Regions from separate parts of the Streptomyces sp. NBC_01298 genome, predicted to be linked through region 1. Evidence: riboswitches for the same ligand, from Rfam matches in the RefSeq annotation. Region 1 holds a riboswitch; the other holds the start of a gene.

Region 1 (5,358 bases):
CACCGCAGCGAAAGAACGCATCCATGTGCCAGCACAAGCCAGCATGCCCGACCGCCGACTCCGCCGACAGGGAGGCCGCGCACCCCGTGGCCGTTCACCCGGAACAGGGCTGGAGCCTGCTGTGCAACGGCGTCCTGCTGTTCGAGGACACCGGTGAGCTGCTGCCGGACGGCCAGATCATCGCCCCGAACCGCCCGCTCGCGGCGACGCAGGTGATGAAGGCGGCCTAGCCGACGACGGAAACGAAAGGGGCCGGCCCAGGAGGAAACTCCCGGACCGGCCCCTTCGTCATGTCACCGCGCCAGTTGAGGCATCAGTTGTCGTACTCGTCCAGCGGCGGGCAGGAGCACACCAGGTTCCGGTCGCCGAAGGCACCGTCGATGCGGCGCACCGGCGGCCAGTACTTCTCCGCGGCCGACACCCCGCCCGGGAAGACGGCCTCGTCGCGGGTGTACGGGTGGTTCCACTCGCCGCCCAGCGCCGCAGCCGTGTGCGGGGAGTTGGCCAGCGGGTTGTCGTCCACCGGCCACTCGCCGCCCGCGACCCGCTCGATCTCGGCGCGGATGGCGATCATCGCGTCGCAGAAGCGGTCGATCTCGGCCAGGTCCTCGGACTCCGTCGGCTCGATCATGAGCGTCCCGGCGACCGGGAAGGACATGGTCGGCGCGTGGAACCCGTAGTCGATCAGGCGCTTGGCGATGTCGTCGATGCTCACGCCGGTCGCCTTCGACAGCGGGCGCATGTCGATGATGCACTCGTGCGCGACCAGGTTGCCCGGGCCGGTGTAGAGCACCGGGTAGTGCGGCTCGAGGCGCTTGGCGATGTAGTTGGCGCCGAGCACCGCAACCTGGGTGGCGCGCTTGAGGCCCTCGCCGCCCATCAGGCGCACGTACGACCAGGAGATCGGCAGGATGCCCGCCGAGCCCCACGGAGCGGCCGAGATCGGGCCGACGCCCGTCTCCGGACCGGCGGTCGGCTGGAGCGGGTGGTTGGGCAGGTACGGGGCCAAATGCGCCCGGACACCGACCGGGCCCACGCCCGGGCCGCCGCCGCCGTGCGGGATGCAGAAGGTCTTGTGCAGGTTCAGGTGCGAGACGTCGCCGCCGAAGTGACCCGGCTTGGCCAGGCCCACCAGGGCGTTGAGGTTGGCGCCGTCCACGTAGACCTGGCCGCCGGCGTCGTGCACCTGGGCGCAGATGTCGGCGACGTGCTCCTCGAACACACCGTGCGTGGAGGGGTACGTGATCATCAGTACGGCGAGCTCGTCGCGGTACTGCTCGATCTTGGCGCGCAGGTCGTCCGCGTCCACCTCGCCGTCGTCGGCGGTCTTGACGACGACCACCTTCATGCCGGCCATCACGGCGCTCGCGGCGTTGGTGCCGTGCGCGGAGGACGGGATGAGACAGACGGTGCGCTGCTCGTTGCCGTTCGCCCGGTGGTAGGCGCGGACGGCCAGCAGGCCGGCGAGCTCACCCTGGGAGCCGGCGTTCGGCTGAATGGAGACCTTGTCGTAGCCGGTGACCTCGCAGAGACGTTCCTCCAGCTCAGTGATGAGCGTGAGGTACCCCTCGGCCTGCTCGACCGGGGCGAACGGGTGCAACTGGCCGAATTCGGGCCAGGTGACCGACTCCATCTCGGTGGTCGCGTTGAGCTTCATGGTGCAAGAGCCCAGCGGGATCATGCCGCGGTCCAGCGCGTAGTCCTTGTCCGAGAGCTTGCGCAGGTAGCGCAGCATCGCGGTCTCGGAGCGGTGCTGGTGGAAGACCGGGTGGGTCAGGTACGCGTCCGAGCGCAGCAGCCCCTCGGGAAGCGCGTCGGCGGCGCTCCCGTCGAGCGCCTCGATGTCGGCCGTGACGCCGAAGGCGGCCCAGACGGCCTCGACGTCGGCGCGCAGGGTCGTCTCGTCACAGGCCATGGAGACGAGGTCGGCATCGACCTGGAAGAGGTTGACGCCACCCTCGCGGGCGGCGGCCACGACCTCGGCGGCCCGGCCCGGAACCCGCACGGTGAGGGTGTCGAAGTACGAGCCGTGCACCAGCTCGACCCCGCCGGCCGTCAGACCGGCGGCGAGCAGGGCGGCGTAGCGGTGGGTGCGGCGGGCGATCGTCCGCAGCCCGTCCGGGCCGTGGTAGACGGCGTACATGCCGGCCATGACGGCGAGGAGCACCTGCGCGGTGCAGATGTTGCTGGTGGCCTTCTCGCGGCGGATGTGCTGCTCACGGGTCTGCAGCGCCAGGCGGTAGGCCTTGTTGCCGTCCGCGTCCACGGAGACGCCGACGAGGCGGCCGGGCAGCGAGCGGGCGTGCTTGGCCTGGACGGCCATGTAGCCGGCGTGCGGTCCGCCGAAGCCCATCGGGACGCCGAAACGCTGGGTGGTGCCGACGGCGATGTCGGCGCCCAGCTCGCCCGGGGAGGTCAGCAGCGTCAGGGCGAGCAGGTCGGCGGAGACGGCGACGATGGCGCCGAGCCCGTGCGCCTGCTCGATGACCGGCTTGATCTCCCGCACGGCGCCGGAGGCACCCGGGTACTGGAGCAGCACGCCGTAGACGCCGCGCTCGACGATCTCGGCCGGAATCCCCGCGCTCAGGTCGGCGACGACGACCTCGATGCCGATCGGCTCGGCACGGGTCTGGATCACCGCGATGGTCTGCGGCAGCGCGTCGGCGTCGATGAGGAAGACGTTGCCCTTGGCCTTGCCCACGCGGCGGGCCAGGGTCATGGCCTCGGCGGCCGCCGTGCCCTCGTCGAGCAGGGAGGCGCCGGAGGTCGGCAGGCCGGTCAGCTCGGCGACGACGGTCTGGAAGTTCAGCAGGGCTTCGAGGCGGCCCTGCGAGATCTCCGGCTGGTACGGCGTGTACGCCGTGTACCAGGCCGGGTTCTCCATGACGTTGCGCAGGATCACCGGCGGCGTGAAGGTGCCGTAGTAACCCAGGCCGATCATCGAGGACAGAACCTGGTTGCGGTCGGCGAGCTCACGCAGCTCGGCGAGCACCTCGGCCTCGGTCCGCGCCTCGGGCAGGTTCAGCGCGGCGGTGGTCTTGATCACATCCGGCACCGCGGCTGCGGTGAGCTCGTCCAGCGAGCCGTAGCCCACCTGGGCGAGCATCTTCGCCTGCGCCTCGGCATCCGGGCCGATGTGGCGCTGCTCGAAGGGGATGCCTCGCTCCAGCTGGGAGAGCGGAATGCGGTTGGCGGTCATGTACGGAGGCCTCCTGGTCGTACGACCTGCGAGGGGCACCACGGCGCGGGCACCCGGACGGCCTCCCCCTCTGTCATCACAACCTGAGAGCTTCACCGGGCCACGCGGGGATCGCCCACGGGGTCCGGCTTTCACCGTCGGTGAGGAGAGGGACCGGCACTGCGCGCCCGGTACCCGCAACCTGCTTTCCAGAGTGGCCTCACCACGTGCGGTACGTATGCCTGAGAGATTCCGGGGAGGATTTGCTCCTTCGGCGCCTCCGTCTCACTCACTCGGAGGACTCTCCCGCACAGGGTCAACAGCCGCCACCCAGCCTACCAGCGAGGATGTGGACGCCTCCCTTCGAGTGGCCCCCTCTCCGGAAATGCACTTTTGTAGTCATTACGGAGGAGTCGCGCCCAGATGGAGGGACCGGACCGTGCAGACCGACATCGATCCCCGCAGCCTGATCGGCCGCAAGGCGTTCGACCGCAATGGCACCAAGATCGGCACCGTCGACGAGGTCTACCTCGACGACGCCACGGGCGTCCCCGAATGGGCCGCCGTACGCACCGGCCTCTTCAGCCGGGACGCCTTCGTCCCGCTGGAGCCCAGCGAGATGGTGGGCGACACCCTGCGCGTTCCCTTCGAACGCTCCCTCATCCGAGACGCCCCCGACTTCGGCGTGGGCCGCCACCTCTCCCCCGAACAGGAGCTCCAGCTCTACCACCACTACGGCCTGGACCTGGCCCTCCCCTCAGACTTCACCCACGACTTCGGCCACACCTCCCCCGACACCCCCTGACCGGGGGCGGCCAAATCCAGCCCCTCCGGCGTTTGAGGAGCGGGGCCCGGGGCGGAGCCCCGGGGAACGGTGGAAGGGGAGGGTAGGGGACAGCCCCCGCAGGGCCCACCCCCTCCCGCCTCCCCCGCACCCGCACCCGCCCCACAGCAGGCACCTGCCGGCAGCATGAGCGCCTACTGGCGGGCACCGCAACAGGCACGCCCGCCCGAGCAGCGAACAGCTCCCGTGCCCGCGGGTCAGGCACGGCCACGCCCTCTCAGGCCCGCTCAACAGCCGTCGGGCCCCCGACCTCCAAGACCCGGTCCCCGACCAGCGGCATCGGATCGGACGCCTCCAGCTCGGGATCATCCACCAGGAAGGTGCGGACCCGCCCCGGCTGGGATCCGGGCTGCTCGAACCGCACGGTCACCCGCCCGACCCCGCTGCCCTGCACCCACCCCGGCCCGTACACCGCATGCCGCACATCACTCCCGGCCGCCCACCGCCGCTCCACGACCCCTTCGGCGCCCGACGCCACCCCCGCCTCAGGTTCGCCGCCCTGCCCCCGCCCGGCGGATTCGCCCTGCCCCGGCCCGACACCCTGCTCGGGCCCGGCCTCCTGCCCCTCCCCGGGGGCCTCGCTGTGCGGGACAGCCCGAACCGGCCCGGCGCCCGGCACGGACGCGCCACCAGGTCCGTCCCCGCCAGCATCGACCGGTCCCTGCTCGGCGCCCTGCCCCCGAGGGACAGCCTCATCCGGCCCGTCGCCCGCGCCCTCGCCCGCGCCCGCGCCCTCGCTCGTGGCCCGGCCCGGAACAGCAGCCGCCTGATCCCCGTCGGTGCCTGCATCCGGCCCCCCGCCCGAGGGCGCAGCCCCATCGGCGTGCCCCCGCCACGGGTCCACACCCGACCCACCCGCCCCGGCTCGCGCAGCCATCGCGTCGGCGAAGGCGAACAGGTCCTCCTGCGTGTAGTCCGCCAGCCCCGTCACCCCCACACCCAGCAGCCGCACCCCACCCGTGGTGTCCACCGCCTCCAGCAGCCGCCCGGCGGCCTCCCGCACCACCGCGGGGTCGTCCGTGGGCCCCCGCAGGGTCTCCGAGCGCGTCAGCGTGGAGAAGTCGTACCGCCGCACCTTGAGCACGATGGTCCGCCCCGAGTGCCCCGACGCCCGCAGCCGCTCCACGCACCGCTCCGCGAGCCGCTGCACCTCGCCCCTGATCCGCACCCGGTCGTGCAGGTCCACGTCGAAGGTGTCCTCCACCGAGACGGATTTGGCGTCGCGCTCGGCGACCACCGGCCGCTCGTCCACGCCCCGCGCCATCCGGTACAGCCCGACCCCGTGCGAGCGCCCCACCATCCGGACCAGTTCGTCCTCACCGGCCTCGGCGAGCTC
Region 2 (5,358 bases), 4.5 Mb from region 1:
GTGCCGCCGGTGAGGACGTCCACGCCCACGGCCTTGACGTCGTCCTGGACCAGGCGGGCGGCGAGGATCTTCGCGCCCTCCAGGGTGCGCTCCTGGCGCTCCTTGAACTCGGGCGAGGCCGCCACGAGGAAGGAGACCGCCTTGGCCGCGATCACGTGCTCCAGCGGGCCGCCCTGCTGACCCGGGAAGACCGCGGAGTTGATCTTCTTGGCCAGCTCCTGCGTCGACAGGATGACACCGCCGCGCGGACCGCCGAGGGTCTTGTGCGTGGTGGTGGTGACGACGTGGGCGTGGGGCACCGGGTTCGGGTGCAGGCCCGCGGCGACCAGGCCGGCGAAGTGCGCCATGTCGACCATCAGGTACGCGCCGACCTCGTCCGCGATGCGGCGGAAGGCGGCGAAGTCCAGCTGGCGCGGGTAGGCGGACCAGCCCGCGACGATCAGCTGCGGCTTGGACTCCTTGGCGAGGCGCTCGACCTCGGCCATGTCGACCTCGCCGGTCTCGTCGACGTGGTACGGGACCACGTTGTAGAGCTTGCCGGAGAAGTTGATCTTCATGCCGTGGGTCAGGTGACCGCCGTGGGCCAGGTTCAGGCCCATGATCGTGTCGCCCGGCTTGATCAGCGCGAACATCGCGGCCGCGTTGGCCTGCGCGCCCGAGTGGGGCTGCACGTTCGCGGCCTCGGCGCCGAAGAGCGCCTTGATGCGGTCGATCGCGATCTGCTCGACCACGTCGACGTGCTCACAGCCGCCGTAGTAGCGGCGGCCGGGGTAGCCCTCGGCGTACTTGTTGGTCAGGACCGAGCCCTGGGCCTCCATGACGGCGACCGGAGCGAAGTTCTCCGACGCGATCATTTCCAGGGTGGACTGCTGGCGCACGAGTTCGGCGTCGACGGCGGCGGCGACGTCCGGGTCGAGCTCGTGGAGGGGAGTGTTCAGTACAGACATCAGGGTTCCCTGGGTCAGTTGCCGGCGGTGAGCTTGGCGTACTCGTCGACGGAGAGCAGGTCGGCCGGCTCCTCCGTGACGCGCACCTTGAAGAGCCAGCCGCCCTCGAACGGAGCCGAGTTCACCAGCGCCGGGTCGTCGATGACGTCCTGGTTGGACTCGACGATCTCGCCGGTGACGGGGGAGTACAGGTCGCTGACCGACTTGGTCGACTCCAGCTCGCCGCAGGTCTCGCCCGCGGTCACGGTGTCACCGACCTCGGGAAGCTGGGCGTAGACGACGTCACCGAGCGCGTTGGCCGCGAACTCCGTGATGCCGACCGTCGAGACGCCGTCGACGGCGTCCGACAGCCACTCGTGCTCCTTGCTGAAACGCAGCTGCTGGGGGTTGCTCATGACCTGATTCTCCTGGATGCGGGGGAGTGGATACGAACGTGGTCGTGCGGGGGTCCTACGGGGTCCCGCGGTGCGGCGCGGAGCGCCGACGGGCGGTGCGGTGCGGTACGGGGCTACTTCTGCCGCTTGTAGAACGGCAGGGCCACGACCTCGTACGCCTCATGCGTACCGCGAATGTCCACGCCGACGCCGGAGGTGCCGGGCGCGGCGTGCGCCGCGTCGACGTAGGCCATCGCGATCGGCTTGCCCAGCGTCGGGGACGGGGCGCCCGAAGTGACCTCGCCGACGACCTGGCCGTCGAAGGTCACGGAGAAGCCGGCGCGCGGAACGCGGCGGCCCTCGGCGATCAGGCCGACCAGCTTGCGCGGCGGGTTGGAGGCGGCGCGCTCGGCAGCGGCCTCCAGGGCAGCGCGGCCGACGAAGTCGCCCTCCTTCTCGAACTTCACGACCCGGCCCAGACCCGCGTCGAACGGGGTCAGGGAGGTGGTCAGCTCGTGCCCGTACAGCGGCATGCCCGCTTCCAGGCGCAGGGTGTCGCGGCAGGACAGGCCGGCCGGGACCAGGCCGACGCCCTCGCCCGCCTTGGTCAGCGCCTGCCACAGCTCCACGGCGTGCTCGGGCGAGACGAACAGCTCGAAGCCGTCCTCGCCGGTGTAGCCGGTGCGCGCGATCAGCGCGGGCACCCCGGCGACCGTGCCGGGCAGGCCGGCGTAGTACTTCAGCCCGTCCAGGTCGGCGTCGGTGAGGGAGGCGAGGATGCCGGGGGACTCCGGGCCCTGCACCGCGAGCAGCGCGTACGCGTCGCGGTCGTCGCGGACCTCGGCGTCGAAGCCGGCGGCGCGCTCGGTGATCGCGTCCAGGACGACCTGGGCGTTGGAGGCGTTCGCGACGACCATGAACTCGGTCTCGCCCAGGCGGTAGACGATCAGGTCGTCGAGGATCCCGCCGTCCTCCTGACAGATGTGCGTGTAGCGGGCGCGGCCGACGCCGACGGTGGAGATGTTGCCGACCAGCGCGTAGTCCAGGACCTTGACGGCCTCGGGGCCGGTCAGGGTGATCTCGCCCATGTGGGAGAGGTCGAAGAGGCCGGCCTTGGTGCGGACGGCGGTGTGCTCGTCGCGCTCGCTCCCGTACCGCAGGGGCATGTCCCAGCCCGCGAAATCGGTCATGGTCGCACCGAGGGAACGGTGCAGCGCATCGAGGGCGGTCAGGCGGGGGGCAGTGCTCATGGGTGTGGCTCCCGGGTCCCAGGGCATGACATGACGAGGAGGAGTTCCTCCCCATCTGTCATCGGAACCTGAGAGGTTCGCCGAGAGTTCCCCGCTTCCAGGGGAAGGCCTTCGACTTGCACCTTGGGTGGAACCGTCGCCGGAGCCCTCAGGGGCGGTGGCGCGGCTCGCTTTTCAGATCTGCCTCATCCACGCGGTACGGGGCCTGAGAGATTCAAGGGAGGTACTTGCTCCTTCGGCGCCCGGGCACCGCCTTGCGGCGTGCCGGGACTCTCCCGCGCGGATTCAAGCGGCCGGTATGCAGTTAGGTGTCCAGATGGCGCACATCATTGCACGGCGTGCGGCCGAATGGGGGAGGGGGGCCGCAAGCCGGGCGGAACCGGAGCGGAACCGGAGCGGACCGGGAGCGGAACCGGACACCCCGGATTACCGTCTCTTTACACTCAGGGGGAACGGGTCCAGGTGACCCGGCGGGGGAGGCGAGCACTGTGCGGAGATTCGGAGTACTGGCGGCGACGAACACCGGCACCGTCGAGGGCGCGGTCGGCGGCGTGCCGTCGCAGCGCGGCCTCGTACGGGACCCGGCGGCGGCCGGCGCGCCGGCGGAGCCCGGAGCGGTACGGGACCTGCGCGGGGCCGAGGGCCCGCGGCGGCTCCGCTTCGCCGAAGGGGACGTCGTGGTGGTCTCCGGACTGCCCGGCGGCGGCAAGAGCACCCTGATCAAGCGGGCCGCCGAGGGCGGCGGCATCGACTCCCAGGACGCCCGCGAGCGGTGGGAGCGCCGGATGCCGGCCGCCCTGCCCTACGCGGTGTACCGGCCGGCGGTCCGGATCGCGCACTACTGGGGCCTGTGGCGGGTGCTCCGCTCCGGGGCCCCGGCCGTGGTCCACGACTGCGGCACGCAGAGCTGGGTCCGGGCACTGCTGGCCTCGGCGGCCCGGCGGCGCGGCCGCGCGCTGCACCTGGTGCTGCTGGACACCACCCCCGAGGAGGCCCGGGCCGGGCAGGCGGCGCGGGGCCGGGGGGTGTCGGCGTACGCCTTCGCCCGGCACCGCGGCGCGGTGGCCCGGCTGCTGCGCGAGGCCGAGGCGGGCCGCCCGCCGGCCGGCTGCGCGTCGGTGACCCTGCTGGACCGCCCGGCGGCGTCGCGGCTGACCTCGATCGCCTTCCGCTAGCGGCGGCGGCCCCCGGTGCGGGCGGCCCCTGGTGCGGGCGGCCCCTGGTGCGGGCGGCCCCCGGTCGGGGTGTCGCGGGCGCCCGTTAATCTCGGGAATCCCGGGAACCTCTGCTCGAGAAACCCGGGCCGAGACCAAGGCGAGCGAGCGGAGACGTACATGTGGCCGGGTAACGAGCTGGAGCAGGTGCTCGGGGCGGCGCTCGGGCAGCCGGACGCCGGGGGGCGGATCCTGGAGGTCCTCGGGCGCAGCGACCTGTGGATCCCGCTGCCCGGCGGGGTGAACAGCCTGAGCCTGCCCACCATGGACATCGACGGCGCCGCGTACGTGCCCGTCTACAGCTCCGAGGAGCAGTTCCGCGCCTGCGTCGGGCCCGGCATGGACTTCGCCGTCGCCCCCGCACCGGAGTTCGCCCGCGGCCTGCCCCCGCAGCTCGGCATCGCGGTCAACCCCGAAGGTTCCGTCGGCGTGCCCCTGCCCCCGCCGGCCGTCGCCGAGCTCTGCCGCGCCGGCCGCGACCCGCTCGACGGCCCGGCCACCGGTGGCCGGGTCCGGCTCTACGAGCCCGACTGGCAGGAGGACCCGGTCGAGTTCCTGGCCGCCGCCGCGGAGGAGTTCCGGGCGACCGGAGTCGTCGCCTCCGCGCACCGCTGCCTCGCCAGCGTCGAGGGCGCCGCGCCGGAGCTCTACGTCGGCGTCCACCTGTTGGGATGGGAGCCCGGGATGCGAAACGCCCCGATGGACGCGCTGGGCCGGGCCCTGACCCGCGTACCACCGCCCTGGCCGGTGCAGTTGATCCTGCTCGACGCCGCGGAAGACCCGGTCGTCGACTACATCACCACGCGCGTGCGCCCCTTCTACCTGCCGTAGTGACGCTTAAGCTGGTGGCCGACACGCGTGGACGACGGGCGGACGAACAGACGAAGAGGGGTACCGGGTGAGTGCGTCAGGCACGGCCGCGGTCGGGCAGGTCGAGCACATGCTGCGCCAGGTGACTCCCGGGCGCTACGAGAGCTACGAGTCTCTCCTGCACGCCCTGGCCGAGGGACGGCTGTGGATGCTCCTCTGGCAGGGGCGGCCCGGCTCCCCCGAAGCCCAGTACGGCGGCATGGAGGTCGAGGGCCTCGGGTACGCGCCCTGCGTGACCTCCCCGCAGGAGCTGGCCGCCAGCGGCTGGAACCGCGGGTACGAGGTGGTCACCGGCCGGGACATCGCCCGCGCCCTCTACCCCGACCGCTGGGGGCTGTGGCTCAATCCGCACGCCCAGGGCGGCGGCGTCGGCCTTCCCTGGGCCGACCTGCGCCGGATCGCCACCGGGCTGGACCGGATGCCGGCCGGCCCGCTGCGGCTGTCCGAGCCCGCCATCGAGCTGCCGCAGTTCTACGGGCTGCTCACGCAGCACGCGCACCGCACGCCCGCCGTCCGGTCGCTGCGCCGCGCCTGGGTGCAGCCCGCGCTGGGGTCCCCGTACCTCGCCGTCGGGCTCGACCTGTACGACGCCTCCGCGCACGCCCTGGAATCGGTGCGGGAGATGATGCGCCAGTCGGTCGGAGCGGTCCCCGAGGGGGTGCCCGTGTGCACGGTCGCGCTCGCGGACGAACACGATCCCGTG

Evidence for each region. Region 1 has a riboswitch for glycine ahead of gcvP (aminomethyl-transferring glycine dehydrogenase). Riboswitches for the same ligand answer to the same signal wherever they lie in the genome.
Region 2: another riboswitch for glycine. It lies ahead of gcvT (glycine cleavage system aminomethyltransferase GcvT); the one in region 1 lies ahead of gcvP (aminomethyl-transferring glycine dehydrogenase).

The regions. Positions count from the first base shown of each region.
Region 1 is NZ_CP108414.1:7,509,684-7,515,041, reverse strand. Features, by position in the region: gene OG730_RS34185 (DUF5999 family protein) at 24-230, shown strand; gene gcvP (aminomethyl-transferring glycine dehydrogenase) at 314-3,199, opposite strand; glycine riboswitch at 3,399-3,497, opposite strand; gene OG730_RS34175 (PRC-barrel domain-containing protein) at 3,618-3,983, shown strand; gene OG730_RS34170 (DNA polymerase IV) at 4,240-5,358, opposite strand, start outside.
Region 2 is NZ_CP108414.1:2,961,780-2,967,137, reverse strand. Features, by position in the region: gene glyA (serine hydroxymethyltransferase) at 1-947, opposite strand, end outside; gene gcvH (glycine cleavage system protein GcvH) at 962-1,342, opposite strand; gene gcvT (glycine cleavage system aminomethyltransferase GcvT) at 1,456-2,571, opposite strand; glycine riboswitch at 2,756-2,859, opposite strand; gene OG730_RS13215 (AAA family ATPase) at 3,060-3,746, shown strand; gene OG730_RS13210 (enhanced serine sensitivity protein SseB) at 3,906-4,616, shown strand; gene OG730_RS13205 (enhanced serine sensitivity protein SseB C-terminal domain-containing protein) at 4,684-5,358, shown strand, end outside.